One region of the Pseudactinotalea sp. HY158 genome, then DNA from elsewhere that is predicted to be linked to it. Evidence: predicted binding sites of a transcription regulator. Region 1 holds the regulator's gene; the other holds the start of a gene.
The links. The regulator LexA, encoded in region 1, represses DNA repair genes until DNA is damaged. The targets are predictions, from matches to a motif close to TCGAACANNTGTTCGA.
Positions count from the first base shown of each region.

Region 2: the regulator LexA is predicted to act here: its motif matches at 5,667-5,682, upstream of ruvA (Holliday junction branch migration protein RuvA).

Region 1 covers NZ_CP045920.1:2,321,980-2,329,528, forward strand. The annotation lists gene serA (phosphoglycerate dehydrogenase) at 1-757, shown strand, start outside; gene GCE65_RS16275 (DUF5302 domain-containing protein) at 844-1,020, opposite strand; gene mgrA (L-glyceraldehyde 3-phosphate reductase) at 1,224-2,264, shown strand; gene nrdR (transcriptional regulator NrdR) at 2,297-2,767, opposite strand; gene GCE65_RS16280 (LysM peptidoglycan-binding domain-containing protein) at 2,931-3,527, opposite strand; gene lexA (transcriptional repressor LexA) at 4,045-4,749, shown strand; gene GCE65_RS10275 (ATP-dependent DNA helicase) at 4,805-6,802, opposite strand; gene GCE65_RS10280 (LacI family DNA-binding transcriptional regulator) at 7,022-7,549, shown strand, end outside.
Region 2 covers NZ_CP045920.1:1,631,507-1,639,055, forward strand. The annotation lists gene GCE65_RS07265 (hypothetical protein) at 1-530, shown strand, start outside; gene GCE65_RS07270 (PrsW family intramembrane metalloprotease) at 671-1,786, shown strand; gene pdxS (pyridoxal 5'-phosphate synthase lyase subunit PdxS) at 1,855-2,784, shown strand; gene GCE65_RS07280 (hypothetical protein) at 2,911-3,144, shown strand; gene GCE65_RS07285 (NUDIX hydrolase) at 3,412-3,996, shown strand; gene GCE65_RS07290 (YebC/PmpR family DNA-binding transcriptional regulator) at 4,141-4,896, shown strand; gene ruvC (crossover junction endodeoxyribonuclease RuvC) at 4,985-5,587, shown strand; gene ruvA (Holliday junction branch migration protein RuvA) at 5,700-6,308, shown strand; gene ruvB (Holliday junction branch migration DNA helicase RuvB) at 6,301-7,323, shown strand; gene yajC (preprotein translocase subunit YajC) at 7,437-7,549, shown strand, end outside.

The sequences.
Region 1 (7,549 bases):
CACCCAGCTGTCCGTCGTGGCCGAGGCGCTCGGCATGCGCGTCATCTTCTACGACACGGCCGAGAAGCTCGCCCTGGGCAACGCCCGGCGGATGACCTCGCTGGAGGACCTGCTCGCCGAGGCGGACGTGGTCACGCTCCACGTCGACGGCCGCCCGGGCAATGCCGGGATGTTCGGCCCGCCGCAGTTCCGCGGGATGAAGGACGGCTCGATCTTCCTCAACCTCTCCCGCGGGTTCCTCGTGGACTACGCGTACCTGCGCGAGGAGATCCTCTCCGGCCGACTCGCGGGCGCGGCGGTCGACGTCTTCCCGACCGAGCCGAAGGTGCAGGGCGACGCGTTCGACTCGGAGCTGCGCGACCTGCCCAACGTCATCCTCACCCCGCACGTGGGCGGCTCGACCGAGGAGGCGCAGGCCGATATCGGCAAGTTCGTCTCGGCGAAGCTGCGCGACTACTTCACGCTGGGCACCACGAACCTCTCCGTCAACGTGCCGGCGCTCGTGCTCGAGACCCCGCGGGGGTCGAACGTGCGCGTGACGCACCTGCACCGCAACGTTCCCGGCGTGCTGGCCGGCATCAACCAGGTGCTCTCGACCGCGGGCGCGAACATCGAGTCCCAGGTGCTCGGGACCGTGGGCCACCTCGGCTACGCGGTGACCGACGTCTCCTCCCGGCTCGCGGCCGAGGCCGTGGCGGGCATGGAGCAGATCGACGGCACCATCCGGGTGCGCGTGCTCACCCCCGCCGGCGCCTGAGTCGCCCGGAGCGGACACACACAGCGGGGACGCCCGACCACCCGGGGGGTGGCCAGGCGTCCCCGCTGGTCTGCGGCAGGTGGCGCTCAGCCGGACTTGCGGCGGAACATCCGCCTCCCCTCGGCGCCGGTCACCTCCGAGCCGTGGATCGACCCGGTGTTGGAGCGGCCGTCGGCCCGCGCATGCTCGGTCTCCTTCTTCCGTTCGAGCGCTGCGCGCATCTTCGCCTTCGCGTCGGCGTATTCGTCCTGGTTCTCAGCCATCTGAGCCTCCTAGTGACCTGTCTGTACCGGGGTCCGGCTGACCCACTCCCCCCAGCTTGCCAAGGACGGTCGCGGCTGCCCAGCTTATTGACGGCGTGGCCCGCGTCGGCCCGGCCGCGCCCGGGTCGGCCGGGACCGGATCGGACCGGATCGGCCCGGATCACTCGGGGCCCACCCCCGATCGGTGCCGATAGGGTCGGGGCATGTACACCCCCGCAGCTGATCGATATGACCGGATGCCCATGCGTCGCGCCGGACGCAGCGGCTTGGACCTCCCAGCGATCTCGCTGGGCCTGTGGCAGAACTTCGGCGACAACACGCCGCTGCAGCGCCAGCGCGACATCATCCTGCACGCGATCGACCAGGGGATCACGCAGATCGACCTGGCGAACAACTACGGACCGCCGCCGGGGTCGGCCGAGCGCAACTTCGCCCGAGTGCTCCACTCGGACCTCGCCGGCCTGCGCGACCAGCTCGTCGTCACGACGAAGGCCGGGTACGACATGTGGCCCGGGCCCTACGGCCAATGGGGCTCCCGCAAGTACCTGCTCGCCTCGCTCGACGCCTCCCTCGACCGACTCGGCCTGCCGTACGTCGACATCTTCTACAGTCACCGATTCGATCCGAACACGCCGCTGCGGGAGACGATGGGGGCCCTCAAGACCGCGGTCGACTCGGGCCGGGCGCTGTACGCGGGGATCTCCTCGTACTCGGCGACCCGCACTCGCGAGGCCCTGGCCGTCTGTGCCGACATCGGCCTCGACCTGCTCGTGCACCAGCCGTCCTACTCGATGCTCAATCGCTGGATCGAGGAGCCCGACACCTCGGGCGAGAGCGTCCTCGACGTGCTCGGGTCGGCGGGCATGGGCTCGGTCGTGTTCTCCCCGCTGGCACAGGGACTGCTCACCGGAAAGTACCTGCACGGAGTCCCGGAGGGCTCTCGGGCCGCGCGGCACGGTTCGCTCCGCTCCGAGCATCTCAGCGAGCAGAATCTGACGGCGATCCGTTCACTCCACGAGGTGGCTCAGGCGCGCGGCCAGAGCCTGGCGCAGATGGCGATCGCCTGGGTGCTCCGCGACCCGCGCGTGACCACCGCCCTCGTGGGCGCCTCGAGCGTGGAGCAGCTGAGCGACACGCTCGGTGCGCTGGCGAACCTGGACTTCACGGCGGACGAACTCGAGCGCATCGACCGCTTCGCGCGCGACGGCGACATCAACATCTGGGCCCGCTCGAGCGACGCCTGAGGGCGTCACCGCCGCGCTGCGGCGAGAGCCGATCAGGGGGTCTCGGGCGCGGGCTCGTCTCGTTCTCGTCGCAGCGTGGAGATCGCGTCCTCGAAGTCCGTGAGGGAGCTGAAGCCCTGGTAGACGCTGGCGAAGCGCAGGTAGGCCACCTCGTCGAGATCCCGGAGCGGGCCGAGGATCGTCAGGCCGACCTCGTGCGCGTCGATCTCCGCGGCCCCCGTGCTGCGCACCGCCTCCTCCACCTGCTGGGCGAGCAGCGCGAACTGATCCTCGCTCACCGGGCGGCCCTGGCAGGCCTTCCGCACGCCGGCGATGACCTTGTCACGACTGAACGGCTCGACCGCGCCGGAGCGCTTCATCACCGACAGGCTCGTCGTCTCGAGCGTGGTGAAACGCCGACCGCAGTTGGGGCATTGACGCCTGCGCCGAATCGAGGAGCCGTCCTCGGCGGTTCGCGAATCGACGACTCGCGAGTCGGGGTGTCGACAGAATGGGCAATGCACCCGTGCACCATCCCTTCGAATCACATATCTGTAACTCCGGGAAACGCTACGGGTTCCACCCCGCCGGTGCAAGTGGAGTTCCGCCCCGCCGGTGCACGTCGGGCTCCGCCCCCGGTGCACGTCGGGCTCCGCCCCGCCGGTGCACGTGGCCGCGGTGGCATGCTCAGCCCGCCGCCACGGGGACGAGGAGGCTCTGGCCGCCGGTGAGGGCGGAACCGTCGAGGGAGTTGAGCGCGCGGATCTCCTCCATGAGCGGCCGCAGGTCCGCGCCCGGCTCGGCCACGGCGCCGGCGATCTGCCAGAGACTCTCGCCGGACTCGACCGTGACGACGTCGGTCGCCGCGGGCACGTCTCCGCCGGACTGCACGAGGCCACCCACGAGCGATCCGAGTCCGACCGCCAGGGCGAACCCGGCGCCGACCAGGACCCGCTGGCCGCGGACGGTCAGCTGGGAGAAGCTCCGCCGGCGCGCGGGGCTCGCCGCGACGGAGTGCGTGGCTACCGAGTGCGTGGCTACCGAGTGCGTGGCTGCCGCATGTGACAGCGACCGCGGCGCAGACGAGGGCACCCGCGCCGGAGCCCGCGTAAGCGTCGGCGTCGGCTCGATCCGGCCGACCGGCCGGTTGACGATGCGGCCGACGGGCCGGGAGACCACGAGCGAGAGCGCCTCTCCCACGTGCTGGTGGAGCCCGGTCCGAACGGCCGGGGCGGCCTCACGTCGAGGCTCGACGGGCGCCCGGGTCGGGAGCGGGGTGGTCACGGGTGCGGTCGCGGGGACGGTGGTGGAACGATGCGGGAGCGACCGGATCGGGAGCCGGGCGGCGACATCGCCCGCTCCGCTCCCGCGGCCGGGAGCACGGTCCTCGGCCCGCTCCGGCGATTCGCTCCATTCGGGCAGGAGCACCATGTGGGCCCGGCGGGAGCGGCGCGCGGGGTCGGTCGGGCGGGGTCCCCGCTGCGGGACTGCGGCGGGGAGTGGGCGGCCGGCACGGTGGGGCTTCGTTGAAGCTAGAACACTCATCGTCGTTCCTCTCGAACGTCCGTTCGTCGTACGCTTGTACGAAGATAACAGGAAGCCCGGCCGATGTCGACACGCGGTTCGAACATATGTTTGGCGAACCGGTGTCTGCGGCCGTAGGCTGATCAACATCACGACCAAGCTGAGCACCGACCACCGACATCCGATCGACCCGTTCGGATCTCCGGCGCCGGGAGGTTCGCGGCGTGGCCACGCCCCGGTCCCGGGCCCCCGGCCGGAACGGAACGAAGGAGAGTCCATGAGCCCCACCGCCGAGACCGGGCGCCCCGCCGCCGATCTGACCGAACGGCAGGCGCGGATCATGGCGTGCATCCGCGACTCCCTGAGCGAACGCGGCTACCCGCCCACGATGCGCGAGATCGGCGAGGCCGTGGGACTCGCCAGCCCGTCGTCCGTCAAGTATCAGCTCCAGGTGCTCGAGGAGAAGGGTCTCCTCCGACGCGACCCGATCGCGACCCGGGCGATCGAGCTCATCGATCCCGACGGTTCCGTCGGCACGGACGCGGCGGACGCCCCCTCGACCGAGGGCGCGCCGACCTTCGCCACGAACGAGGGCGCCGTGACGGTCGAGCCCTCCTTCGTGCCGGTCGTGGGACGAATCGCGGCGGGCGGGCCGATCCTGGCCGAGCAGGCCATCGACGACGTCTTCCCCCTGCCGAAGCAGCTCGTCGGCGACGGCGAACTCTTCCTTCTCAAGGTGGTGGGCGACTCGATGATCGAGGCCGCCATCTGCGAGGACGACTGGGTCGTGGTCCGGTCACAGTCCGTGGCCGAGAACGGCGAGATCGTCGCCGCCATGATCGACGGCGAGGCCACGGTCAAGACGCTGCGGCACGCGGACGACGGCCGCTGGCTCCACCCGGCGAACCCGAACTACTCCCCCATCGACGGCACCCACGCGGTCATCCTCGGGCGCGTCGTCGCGGTTCTGCGCGCACTCTAGCCGCCCGTTTCTTCGCGCCGGCCCCCCCGCTCCTGCTGGGGCGCGGGGACGAGGCTCAGGAGCCCTCGCGCAGCCGGGTGAGGGCGGCCCGCACGAGCGCAGGGTCGGTCGTGGGCCACAGCGGAGGCAGGGACGCCGCGAGGAAGCTGCCGTAGCGGGCGGTCGCGAGCCGCGGGTCCAGGACCGCCACGACGCCGCGGTCACCCACCCCCCGGATGAGCCGACCGGCCCCCTGGGCGAGCAGGAGGGCTGCGTGCGCGGCCGCCACCTGCATGAAGCCGTTGCCGCCGCGGGCCTTGACGGCGTCGGAACGCGCCGACATGACCGGGTCGTCCGGCCGCGGGAACGGGATGCGGTCCATGAGCACGAGTCGGCACGTGTCCCCCGGCACGTCGACCCCCTGCCACAGGGTGAGCGTGCCGAAGAGGCAACTGGCGTCGTCCTCGATGAATCGACGCACGAGCGAGCCGATGGAGTCCTCGCCCTGGACGAGGATCGGCACCTCGAGCCGTTCGCGCATGACCTCGGCCACGGCCTCGGCGGCCCGGCGCGAGGAGAACAGGCCGAGCGTGCGCCCGCCGGCCGCCGTGATCAGCTCGGCCACCTCGTCGAGGAGCTGGTCGCTCGGGCCCTCTCGCCCCGGTGGCGGCAGGTGCTTGGCCACGTAGACGATGCCCTGGGCGCGGTAGTCGAACGGCGAGGCGACCTCGATTCCCTCGTAGTCGCCGGCGAGGCCGATCATGGCGGCCACCGGCTCGAACCGCCCGCCGAGGGTGAGAGTGGCGGAGGTGCACACGACCGCCTTCTCCCCGAGCAGCTCCCCCGCGATCCGCCCCGCGACCTCGAGCGGGGCGACCATGATCCGGGGAGCCTCGCCGGCCTGTCGGGGCGCCTCGCACCAGACCACATCACGGTTCTCGGCGATCGAGTCCGACAGGAGTCGGTCGGTCACCTCGGCGAGTTCGACGAGGGCGGAGCGGGCCATGAGCGTGCCACCCTGGTCGCCCTTCCCCGCGCCGCGACTCTCCCGCAACGCGGTGAGCACCTCGCGGGTGCCGGCGTCGATCGCGCGGGCCGCCGCGTTCACCTCGATCGGCAGCCCGCGGGGCCATCGGCCCGGCTGCGCGTGGGCCAGCGCCTCCCGCAGGGCCGCGGCCCCCTCGTCGAGGGCGGTCGTCGCCAGGCCCGCGTGTCGGCGCGCGAGCCGGGCGACCCGCTCGACCGCCGCTCCGGAGAGCTCGACCGTCGCCTGGGAGGTGACCCGGGACGGCAGTTCGTGCGCCTCGTCGATGATGAGCACATCGTGCTCCGGCAGGGCGCGCGGGGAGCCCGAGGCCGCGACCCCGAGCATGGCGTGGTTCGTGATCACGACGTCGGCCTCCCGCGATCGCCTGCGCGCCGCCTCGGGGAAGCACTCGTCGAGGAGTGGGCACTTCTGACCGAGGCACTCGAGCGCGCTGATCGAGACCTGCCGCCAGGCCCGGTCGCTCACGCCCGCGGGCAGGTCGTCGCGATCCCCGGTCTCGCTCGTGGCGGCCCAGTCGCGCAGCCGGAGCACCTGGGCGGCGAGGCCGCTCCGCTCCCGGCCGCCCTCGCCCGGGTCCGACTCCCCGGCGGGCGGCGCATGGTCCTCCGCCCGCAGGCCCTCGCTCGAGAACAGCGCCTCCTCCTCATCGGGGTAGCCGCCGGCGAGCTTGTGCTTGCACAGGTAGTTGTGCCATCCCTTGAGGAGCGCCACCTCGGGTGCGCGGCCGGCCGCGGCGGTGACGACCGGCTCGAGCCGCGGGAGGTCGACCCCGACGATCTGTCGTTGGAGCGCCAGGGTCGCCGTGGACACGACGGCCCGCTCCCCGGTCCGGATCGTGTGCAGCAGCGTCGGCAGCAGGTAGGCGATGGACTTCCCGGTGCCGGTGCCCGCCTGTACGAGCAGCCGGCCGCCCCCGGCGACGGCGGCCGAGACCGCCCGGGCCATCTCGTGCTGGCCCTCCCGCCGGGATCCGGCCATCGCCGAGACGACGGAGTCGAGCACCTCGTCCACGTCTGCGCCACTCACCCGCCCATCCTCCCAGGTTCGCGGTCGGCGCGAACGTGCGTCCACGGATCGTCCCCGCCGGGGGCCCAAGAGCGTTAGGATGTCCTGTTAACGATGTCAATCGCTTGATTCCGGCCATCTCGCCACCTGGCTCCGGTCGGAGCACACCAGAAAGGATCGTCCGCCATGACGACTGCCGGGCCCTCCCACTCACGTCGACGGGGCACGTCGCGGCCCACGATGCACGATGTCGCTGCATTCGCGGGCGTGAGCCACAAGACGGTCTCCCGGGTAGTCAACGGTGATCCCTACGTCAGTGACGACATGCTAGCGCGCGTGACCGCCGCGATCGATGCCGTCGGGTATCGCCGCAACGAGTTCGCGCGCCAGCTGCGCCAGGGCTCCACGAACACGATCTCGTTCGTCATGGAGGACGTCTCCGACCCGTTCTACTCGGTGGTCACCCGTGCCGCGGAGGAGGTCGCCGCGGCACGCGAGGTCTTCCTCGTCGCGGCCTCCTCCGAGGGGGATCCCGCCCGCGCCGTCGGGCTCGTCAACACCTTCAACGGCCGCCAGGTCGAGGGACAGCTCCTCACCCCGACCGAGGGCATCGAGTCGGAGGGGTTGGCGACCGAGCTGCGCATGGGCGCCCCGCTCGTGTTCATCGACCGGCCGGTGCGCGGGCTCGAGGCCGACACGGTGCTCGCCGACAACGCGGGCGGCACCCGCCTGGCCACCGAGCACCTCCTCGCCCACGGCCACCGGCGG
Region 2 (7,549 bases), 690 kb from region 1:
TCGACCGCCTCCACCGCCGGGTGCTCGACACCCGCGCGATCCTCGAGACCCAGCTGGGCCAGCGCTCGGAGGTCGCCGCGCAACTGGCGCACTCCGGACTGCTCGACGCCGCGAGCTCCGTCGTCGTGGCCGAGGCCGCGTGGCAGGCGGGCATCCACGCCGACCGGCTCATCCCGATCGACCCGGCCCACGGCTCGATCGGCATCCGGGCCGCCGCGCCGCTGACCGGCGGGCTCGACCGCGGGCAGGCCGAGTCGGACCTGACCGTCGCGCTGCGCGCGGCCCTCGGTGAGCCGGCGGACCGGGAGCTCATGGCCGCGACCAGCGGGGCGAGGGAACTGCTCGAGCAGGTGGAGCGGTGCTGCTACCGAGCCCAGCTCGCGCGCCGGTTCCACAACGAGGTGGTCGTGGCCGTGCTCTCGCTGCGCGGATCGTGGTTCGTCCGGTTCTTCCACCTCGCGGGCCGGGCACCGTTGCCCCGTCCCGTCGACATGGACGACGCCGTCTTCGACCAGGCCCCCCGCACATGACCGGCCCGCCCGGTCAGCCGTGGACCTACCCGCCCGCGCACCGGCCCTCCGAACGCAGCCGCGCAAGCGGTGGCTACCCCGGAGCGCCGGCGGCACCGGCCGTGCCAGGGGCCCCGCACGCCGCGGGCCCCGCGGTGCCCATGTCCGCCGCCGCGGCGCAGCCCCGGCGGTCCCCGGTGCCGGTCGTCGGCACGATCGCCATCGTCGCCGGCCTCATCGGGGTCGTCGTCGTGCTCGGCATCGTCTGGAGCGAGACGTCGGCGGCCTCCACGTTCGTCGCCTTCCTCGCGGCCCTCGTGCCGCTGAGCGTCGTCATGGCCGCGGTGCTCTGGCTCGACCGGTGGGAGCCCGAACCGCGCCGGCTGCTCCTGCTCACGTTCCTGTGGGGCGCGGGCGTCTCCACCGCCTCGGCCCTCGGGATCAACACGTTCCTCGCGCGGGCGATCCACTCCGCCTCGGGGGACCCCGGCGTGACCCAGCTGCTCGCGGCGGTGGCGGTCGCCCCGGTCGTCGAGGAGACCCTCAAGGGTGCAGGCCTGCTCGGACTGTTCCTGCTGAGCCGGCGGCTCTTCGACGGCGCGGTCGACGGGGTCGTGTACGCGGCCACGATCGCCGCCGGGTTCGCGTTCACCGAGAACGTCCTCTACTTCGCCCGCGGGGAGATGGCGGCCGCGCTCGGGCAGGTGTTCTTCGCCCGGGCGGTCGTCTCCCCGTTCGCGCACATCATCTTCACGACCTGTATGGGGCTCGCGATCGGGCTCGCGAGCGTCCGTGCCCGCCGGGTGACCGTCGCCCTGCTCGTCTTCCCGCTCGGGTGGCTCGCGGCCGTCGGATTGCACGCGCTGTGGAACGTCACCTCGTTCCTCGGCGAGGCGTTCCTGCTCGGCTATCTCGTGCTCCAGGTGCCGATCTTCCTCGCCTTCCTCGCCCTCGGCCTGTGGCTGCGCCGCCAGGAACGCAGGATGCTCGCGGCCCGCCTCGGGGACTATCTGCAGCAGGGCTGGTTCGCGCCGCACGAGGTCGCCATGCTCACCTCCCTGCGACGCCGGGCGGACGCGCTGCGGTGGGCGGGCCGCTACGGCGTCCGCGCGAAGGACGCGATGGCCCAGTTCCAGCGCAACGCCACCCGGATCGCGCTGTTGCGCAACCGGGCGGTGCACGGGCGCGCACCCGCCGACATGGAGGCGAGGGAGCGTCGTCTCCTCGCGTCGCTGAGCGAGAACCGCAGGGCGTTCGCCGCCGCATCCGCTCGATGACCGACAGCCGAGACGGCGCCGCCCGGGGCATGGGATGGCGCGGCGACGGCGGTAGGCTCGGACACATCCTGAGCATCACGCCCGTCCAGATCCCTCCGAGGAGCATCGTGAGCACCCAGCCCGCCGCAACCCCGCGCGTCAAGAGCGGCCTCGCCGACCACCTCAAGGGCGGCGTCATCATGGACGTCGTCACCGCCGAACAGGCGCGGATCGCCGCCGACGCGGGCGCCATCGCCGTCATGGCGCTCGAGCGCGTGCCCGCGGACATCCGCGCCCAGGGCGGCGTCTCCCGCATGAGCGACCCGGACATGATCGGCTCGATCGTCGAGGCCGTCTCGATCCCCGTCATGGCGAAGGTCCGCATCGGGCACTTCGTCGAAGCCCAGGTGCTCGAGAGCCTCGGCGTCGACTTCATCGACGAGTCCGAGGTGCTCACGCCCGCCGACTACGCCCACCACATCGACAAGTGGGCGTATCGGACGGGCTTCGTGTGCGGCGCGACGAACCTGGGTGAGGCGCTGCGGCGGATCAACGAGGGGGCCGCGATGATCCGCTCGAAGGGCGAGGCGGGCACCGGGGACGTCTCCAACGCCACGACCCACATGCGCCAGATCCGCCAGGAGCTGCGGCGCCTGGCGAACCTTCCGGAGGACGAGCTGTACGTCGCCGCCAAGGACCTCGCCGCGCCGTACGACCTGGTGCAGTCGGTCGCCGCCACCGGCGAGCTCCCGGTACCGCTGCTCACCGCCGGCGGGATCGCCACGCCGGCCGACGCCGCCATGATGATGCAGCTCGGCGCGCAGGGCGTGTTCGTGGGATCTGGGATCTTCAAGTCCGGCAACCCGGCCCAGCGGGCCGCGGCCGTGGTCGAGGCCACCGCACACTTCGACGACCCGGACGTCATCGCGCGGGTCTCCCGCGGCCTCGGCGAGGCCATGGTCGGCATCAACGTCGACGACGTGCCGGTGCCGCATCGCATGGCCGAACGCGGCTGGTAGGGGGCGAATCGGCGCGTTGATCCGGGAGGCGCGCACCGATCGACGACGTCGTCGCCCGGCGCGGCCGGGCGCGTTTGACTGCATGATCCCCTTCTCCTGTTGGTAGAACGCATGTAGCGTTCATGCATGACGCACCTGCAGATTCGTGACGTTCCGGACGAGATCCGCATCGTCCTCGCCGAGCGTGCGCGCGAGCGTGGGCAGTCGTTGACCATGTACCTCCGAGAGATCGTTGTGCGGGAGGCGTCGTTCGCGGGGAACCGTGCACTGATCGATGACGTCGTCGCCCGGCGCGGCCGGTCGAGCCTGACGACCGAGGACGTGCTGGCTGCCCGGGACGCCGAACGCAACCGATCGTGATCGTTCTCGACACGTCGGTCGCGGTCCTGTTGTTCGGTGATCCAGGACTGGACCCACGTGTCACAGACTCCACCGAGATGATGCGGGGCTATCCGGTAGCGGCAGGCTGAGAGGACAGCGCGGGCACGTGGTCACCCGCGGCGTGGCCGACCTCGAGCGCGATCCGCCCGGCGATGACGGCGCGCCCGCTATCCTGGCCGCTATGCACGCAGGTTCCAGGCTCGCCGCCGCGCGCGGCCGGCGTGGCCACACGGGCGAGCGCGTCCGGTGAGCTCGCTCGGTCCGGACTGGGTCCGGTGCGCGGACGGGGTGCTGTACCGCAGCGCCGCCCGCGTGCTGCTCTTCGACGACGAGGACCGGCTGCTGCTGGCTCGCGGTCACGACGCGGACGACCCCGGGCGCAGCTGGTGGTTCACGATCGGCGGCGGGATCGACCCCGGCGAGTCCCCGCGGGAGGCGGCCGTGCGCGAGGTCGACGAGGAGACCGGGATGCGGTTGGACCCGGCCGGACTGGTCGGACCGGTGCTGCGCCGCCGGGCGCGATTCGACTTCTTCGCCGAGACCGTGCGGCAGGACGAGGACTTCTTCCTCGCCCGCGCCGACGGCGAGACGACGCTGAGCCGGGCGGGCTGGACCGCGATCGAGCGCGACTTCATGGACGAACTGCGGTGGTGGCCGCTCGGGGAGCTCTCCGCCACCGCCGCCGAGGTGTTCCCGCACGGCCTGCCCACGCTCGCGGCCCGGTTGGCGCGCGGCTGGGACGGCACGCTCATCCACCTGGCCGACGACAACGACGACCAGCGCCCGGCCCCTCCGGGCGGCGAGCGGCGTCACGGGCCGTCGAACGGGTAGGATCGACGGCGGACGTCAGCCCGGCCCCCGCGCCCCTCGAGGCGGGTACCCGACCGGATCTGTGGGGCTCCGCGGGTCACCGCGAGTCGGCCCATCGATCGGTTCGGGCGCGCGGCCGGACCACGACAGCGAAGGAGATACGGCATGGCAGGTCACTCCAAGTGGGCCACGACCAAGCACAAGAAGGCGGCCATCGACGCGAAGCGCGGCAAGCTGTTCGCGAAGATGATCAAGAACATCGAGGTGGCGGCGCGCACGGGCGGCGGTGACCCGGCCGGGAACCCCACCTTGTATGACGCCATCCAGAAGGCGAAGAAGTCCTCGGTCCCGAACGACAACATCGACCGGGCCGTCAAGCGCGGCTCGGGTGCGGAGGCCGGGGGGTCCGACTACGACACGATCATGTACGAGGGCTATGCGCCCGGCGGCGTGGCGGTGCTCGTCGAATGCCTGACCGACAACCGCAACCGGGCGGCGTCCGACGTGCGCGTGGCGTTCACCCGCAACGGCGGAAACCTCGCCGACCCCGGCTCCGTCTCCTACCTCTTCCACCGCAAGGGCCTCATCGTCGTTCCGAGCGACGGCACGTCCGAGGAGGCGGTGCTCGAGGCGGTGCTCGAGGCGGGTGGCGAGGAGGTGACCGATCACGGCGAGTTCATCGAGGTCCTCACCGAGGCGACCGACGTCGTCCAGGCCCGGGTCGCGCTCCAGGACGCGGGGATCGAATACGACTCCGCCGACGTCGTCTTCCACCCCTCGATGGAGGTCGAGGTCGATGCCGACGGCGCCCGGAAGGTGCTCCGCCTCATCGACACCCTCGAGGAATCGGACGACGTGCAGAACGTGTATGCCAACTTCGACGCCTCCGACGAGGTCATGGCCGAACTCGAGGCGGAGTGATCGCGCCCGGAGCGAGCACGCCCGGAGCGAGCGCGACTCGGCGGCCTCGCTCCGGCCCCCGGGCGGGCGGCCGTGGCAGGCTGGTCGAATGCGGATCCTCGGCGTCGACCCGGGCCTGACGCGATGCGGCCTCGGCGCCGTCGAGGTGCGCGAGCGGCGGGTGCGGCTCGTCGACGTCGGGGTCGCCCGGACCACCCCCGAGATGCCGCTCGAGGAACGCCTCCTCGCCATCGCCGATGAACTGACGGCCTGGATCGCCCGACTGGAACCCGAAGCCGTCGCGATCGAGCGGGTCTATGTGGGCAACAACGTCAGTACCGTCTCGGCGACGACCCAGGTCGCCGGCCTGGCGATGGTCGCCGCCGCCCGCGCGGGCTGCGCCGTCGCCCTGCATACGCCCACCGAGGTCAAGGCGACGGTGAGCGGCTACGGCGGCGCGGGCAAGGCGCAGGTGCAGGAGATGGTCCGGCGGATCCTCGAGCTCGAGGAGCCGCCGCGGCCCGCCGACGCGGCCGACGCGCTCGCCCTCGCGATCACCCACGCGTGGCGAGGCCGGGCCGCGGCCCTCGACCGGGGCGGACACACCGCACCCGCCGTGGCCGCCGCCTCGACGATGACCCCCGCCCAACACCGGTGGGCCCGGGCGCGGGCGGCCGCCGAGCGGGCCTCCCGGCGCGCGCCGAACACATGAGCGAGCGCGATCGCCGTCCGTCCGGGACCGGTGGCCGGGCGCGTCGCTTGACGCGGGCGCCCGCGACCGCGGTACGGTGTCGTACAAACGTTCGGATGAATGAGGTGCCTCGATGATCGCGTCCGTGCGCGGCGATGTCCTGCGGATCGGCCTCGACTCGGTCGATGTCGACGTCTCCGGTCTCGGCTACCGGGTCTACACCACGCCCCACACCCTCGCGCAGCTGCGCCACGGTCGGGAGGCGGTGCTCGCGACCTCCCTCGTGGTGCGCGAGGAGGCGCTCACCCTCTACGGCTTCGCGGCCGTCGAGGAGCGGGACATGTTCGAGACCCTCCAGACCGTCTCCGGGGTCGGCCCCCGGCTCGCCCTGGCGATGCTCGCCGTCCACACCCCGGACGAGGTCCGCGGCGCGATCGACCGCGAGGACACCGCCGCGCTGCGGCGGGTCCCGGGCGTGGGGGAGAAGTCCGCCAAGCGGCTCGTGCTCGAGCTGCAGGGCAAGCTCGGAGCGCCCGCCGGTGACACGGGCGGGCCCGGTCCCGCCGCCGGCGCCGCGGCCGCGGTGAGCGCGGACGTGCTCGCCGCGCTCGAGGGCCTCGGCTGGAACCCGAAGGCCGCCGAGAAGGCCATCGCCGCGGTCACCGCGGACGGCCTCGACCCGGCCGACACCGCAGGCGTGCTCCGGGCGGCGCTCCAGGCCCTGGGAGGCACCCGTGGATGAGGCCCACCTGCTCGCGGCCGAGGCCGACGAGGTCGAGCGTGCGGCGGAGTCGGCACTGCGCCCCAAGCGGCTCTCCGAGTTCGTCGGACAGCCGGTCGTGGGCGACCAGCTGAGCCTCGTGCTTGAGGCCGCGCGGGCGCGCGGGCGCACTCCCGATCACGTCCTCCTCGCCGGTCCGCCCGGGCTCGGGAAGACGACGCTGGCCATGATCATCGCCGGCGAGGTCGGGGGCTCCCTGCGACTCACGTCCGGCCCGGCGATCACCCACGCCGGTGACCTGGCCGCGATCCTCTCCGGGGTCCAGGAGGGAGACATCCTCTTCATCGACGAGATCCATCGCCTGGCCCGACCGGCGGAGGAGATGCTCTACCTCGCGATGGAGGACTTCCGGGTCGACGTGGTCGTCGGAAAGGGCCCTGGGGCGACCTCCATCCCGCTCACGCTGCCCCCGTTCACGGTCGTCGGAGCCACGACCCGCTCCGGCCTGCTGCCCGCGCCGCTGCGCGACAGGTTCGGCTTCACCGGCCACCTGGACTTCTACTCCGCCGACGACCTGCGCACCGTGCTCACCCGATCCGCGCGGCTGCTCGGCGCCGAGCTCGACGAGCGCGCGGCCGCGGAGATCGCCACGAGGTCGCGGGGAACGCCGCGGATCGCGAACCGGCTGCTGCGGCGCGTGCAGGACTGGGCCCAGGTGCGCGGCACGGGCGTGCTCGACCTCGCCGCCGCCCAGGCGGCGCTCACCGTGTTCGAGGTGGACGCCCGCGGGCTCGACCGGCTCGACCGGTCCGTGCTGCACTCCCTGTGTCGACGCTTCGGCGGCGGGCCGGTCGGCTTGAGCACGCTGGCGGTCGCCGTGGGCGAGGAGCCCGAGACGGTCGAGACCGTCGCGGAGCCGTTCCTCGTTCGTGAGGGGCTGATCGCGCGCACCGCCCGTGGCCGCGTGGCCACCGACGCCGGCTTCGTGCACATCGGCCTCGTGCCGCCGGCCCGGGAGGGCACGCTCTTCGGTTGACGCGCCCCCGGTCGCGGCCGGGTTCCGTCCCCGAACCGCTGGCGATCCTCCTCAGCAAAGTGACGTAGACTCAGCCAGTCCGTGTTCACATCATGATGGAGTGACCAAGCCCCATGGGTCTTCATATTCTTGCCACCGCCCTTCCCAGCGCCCAGAACGGCGCGGCGACCGGAGCGGGTGCCGGCATGTTGCCGCTGCTGCTCATCGCGGTGGCCTTCATCGGCTT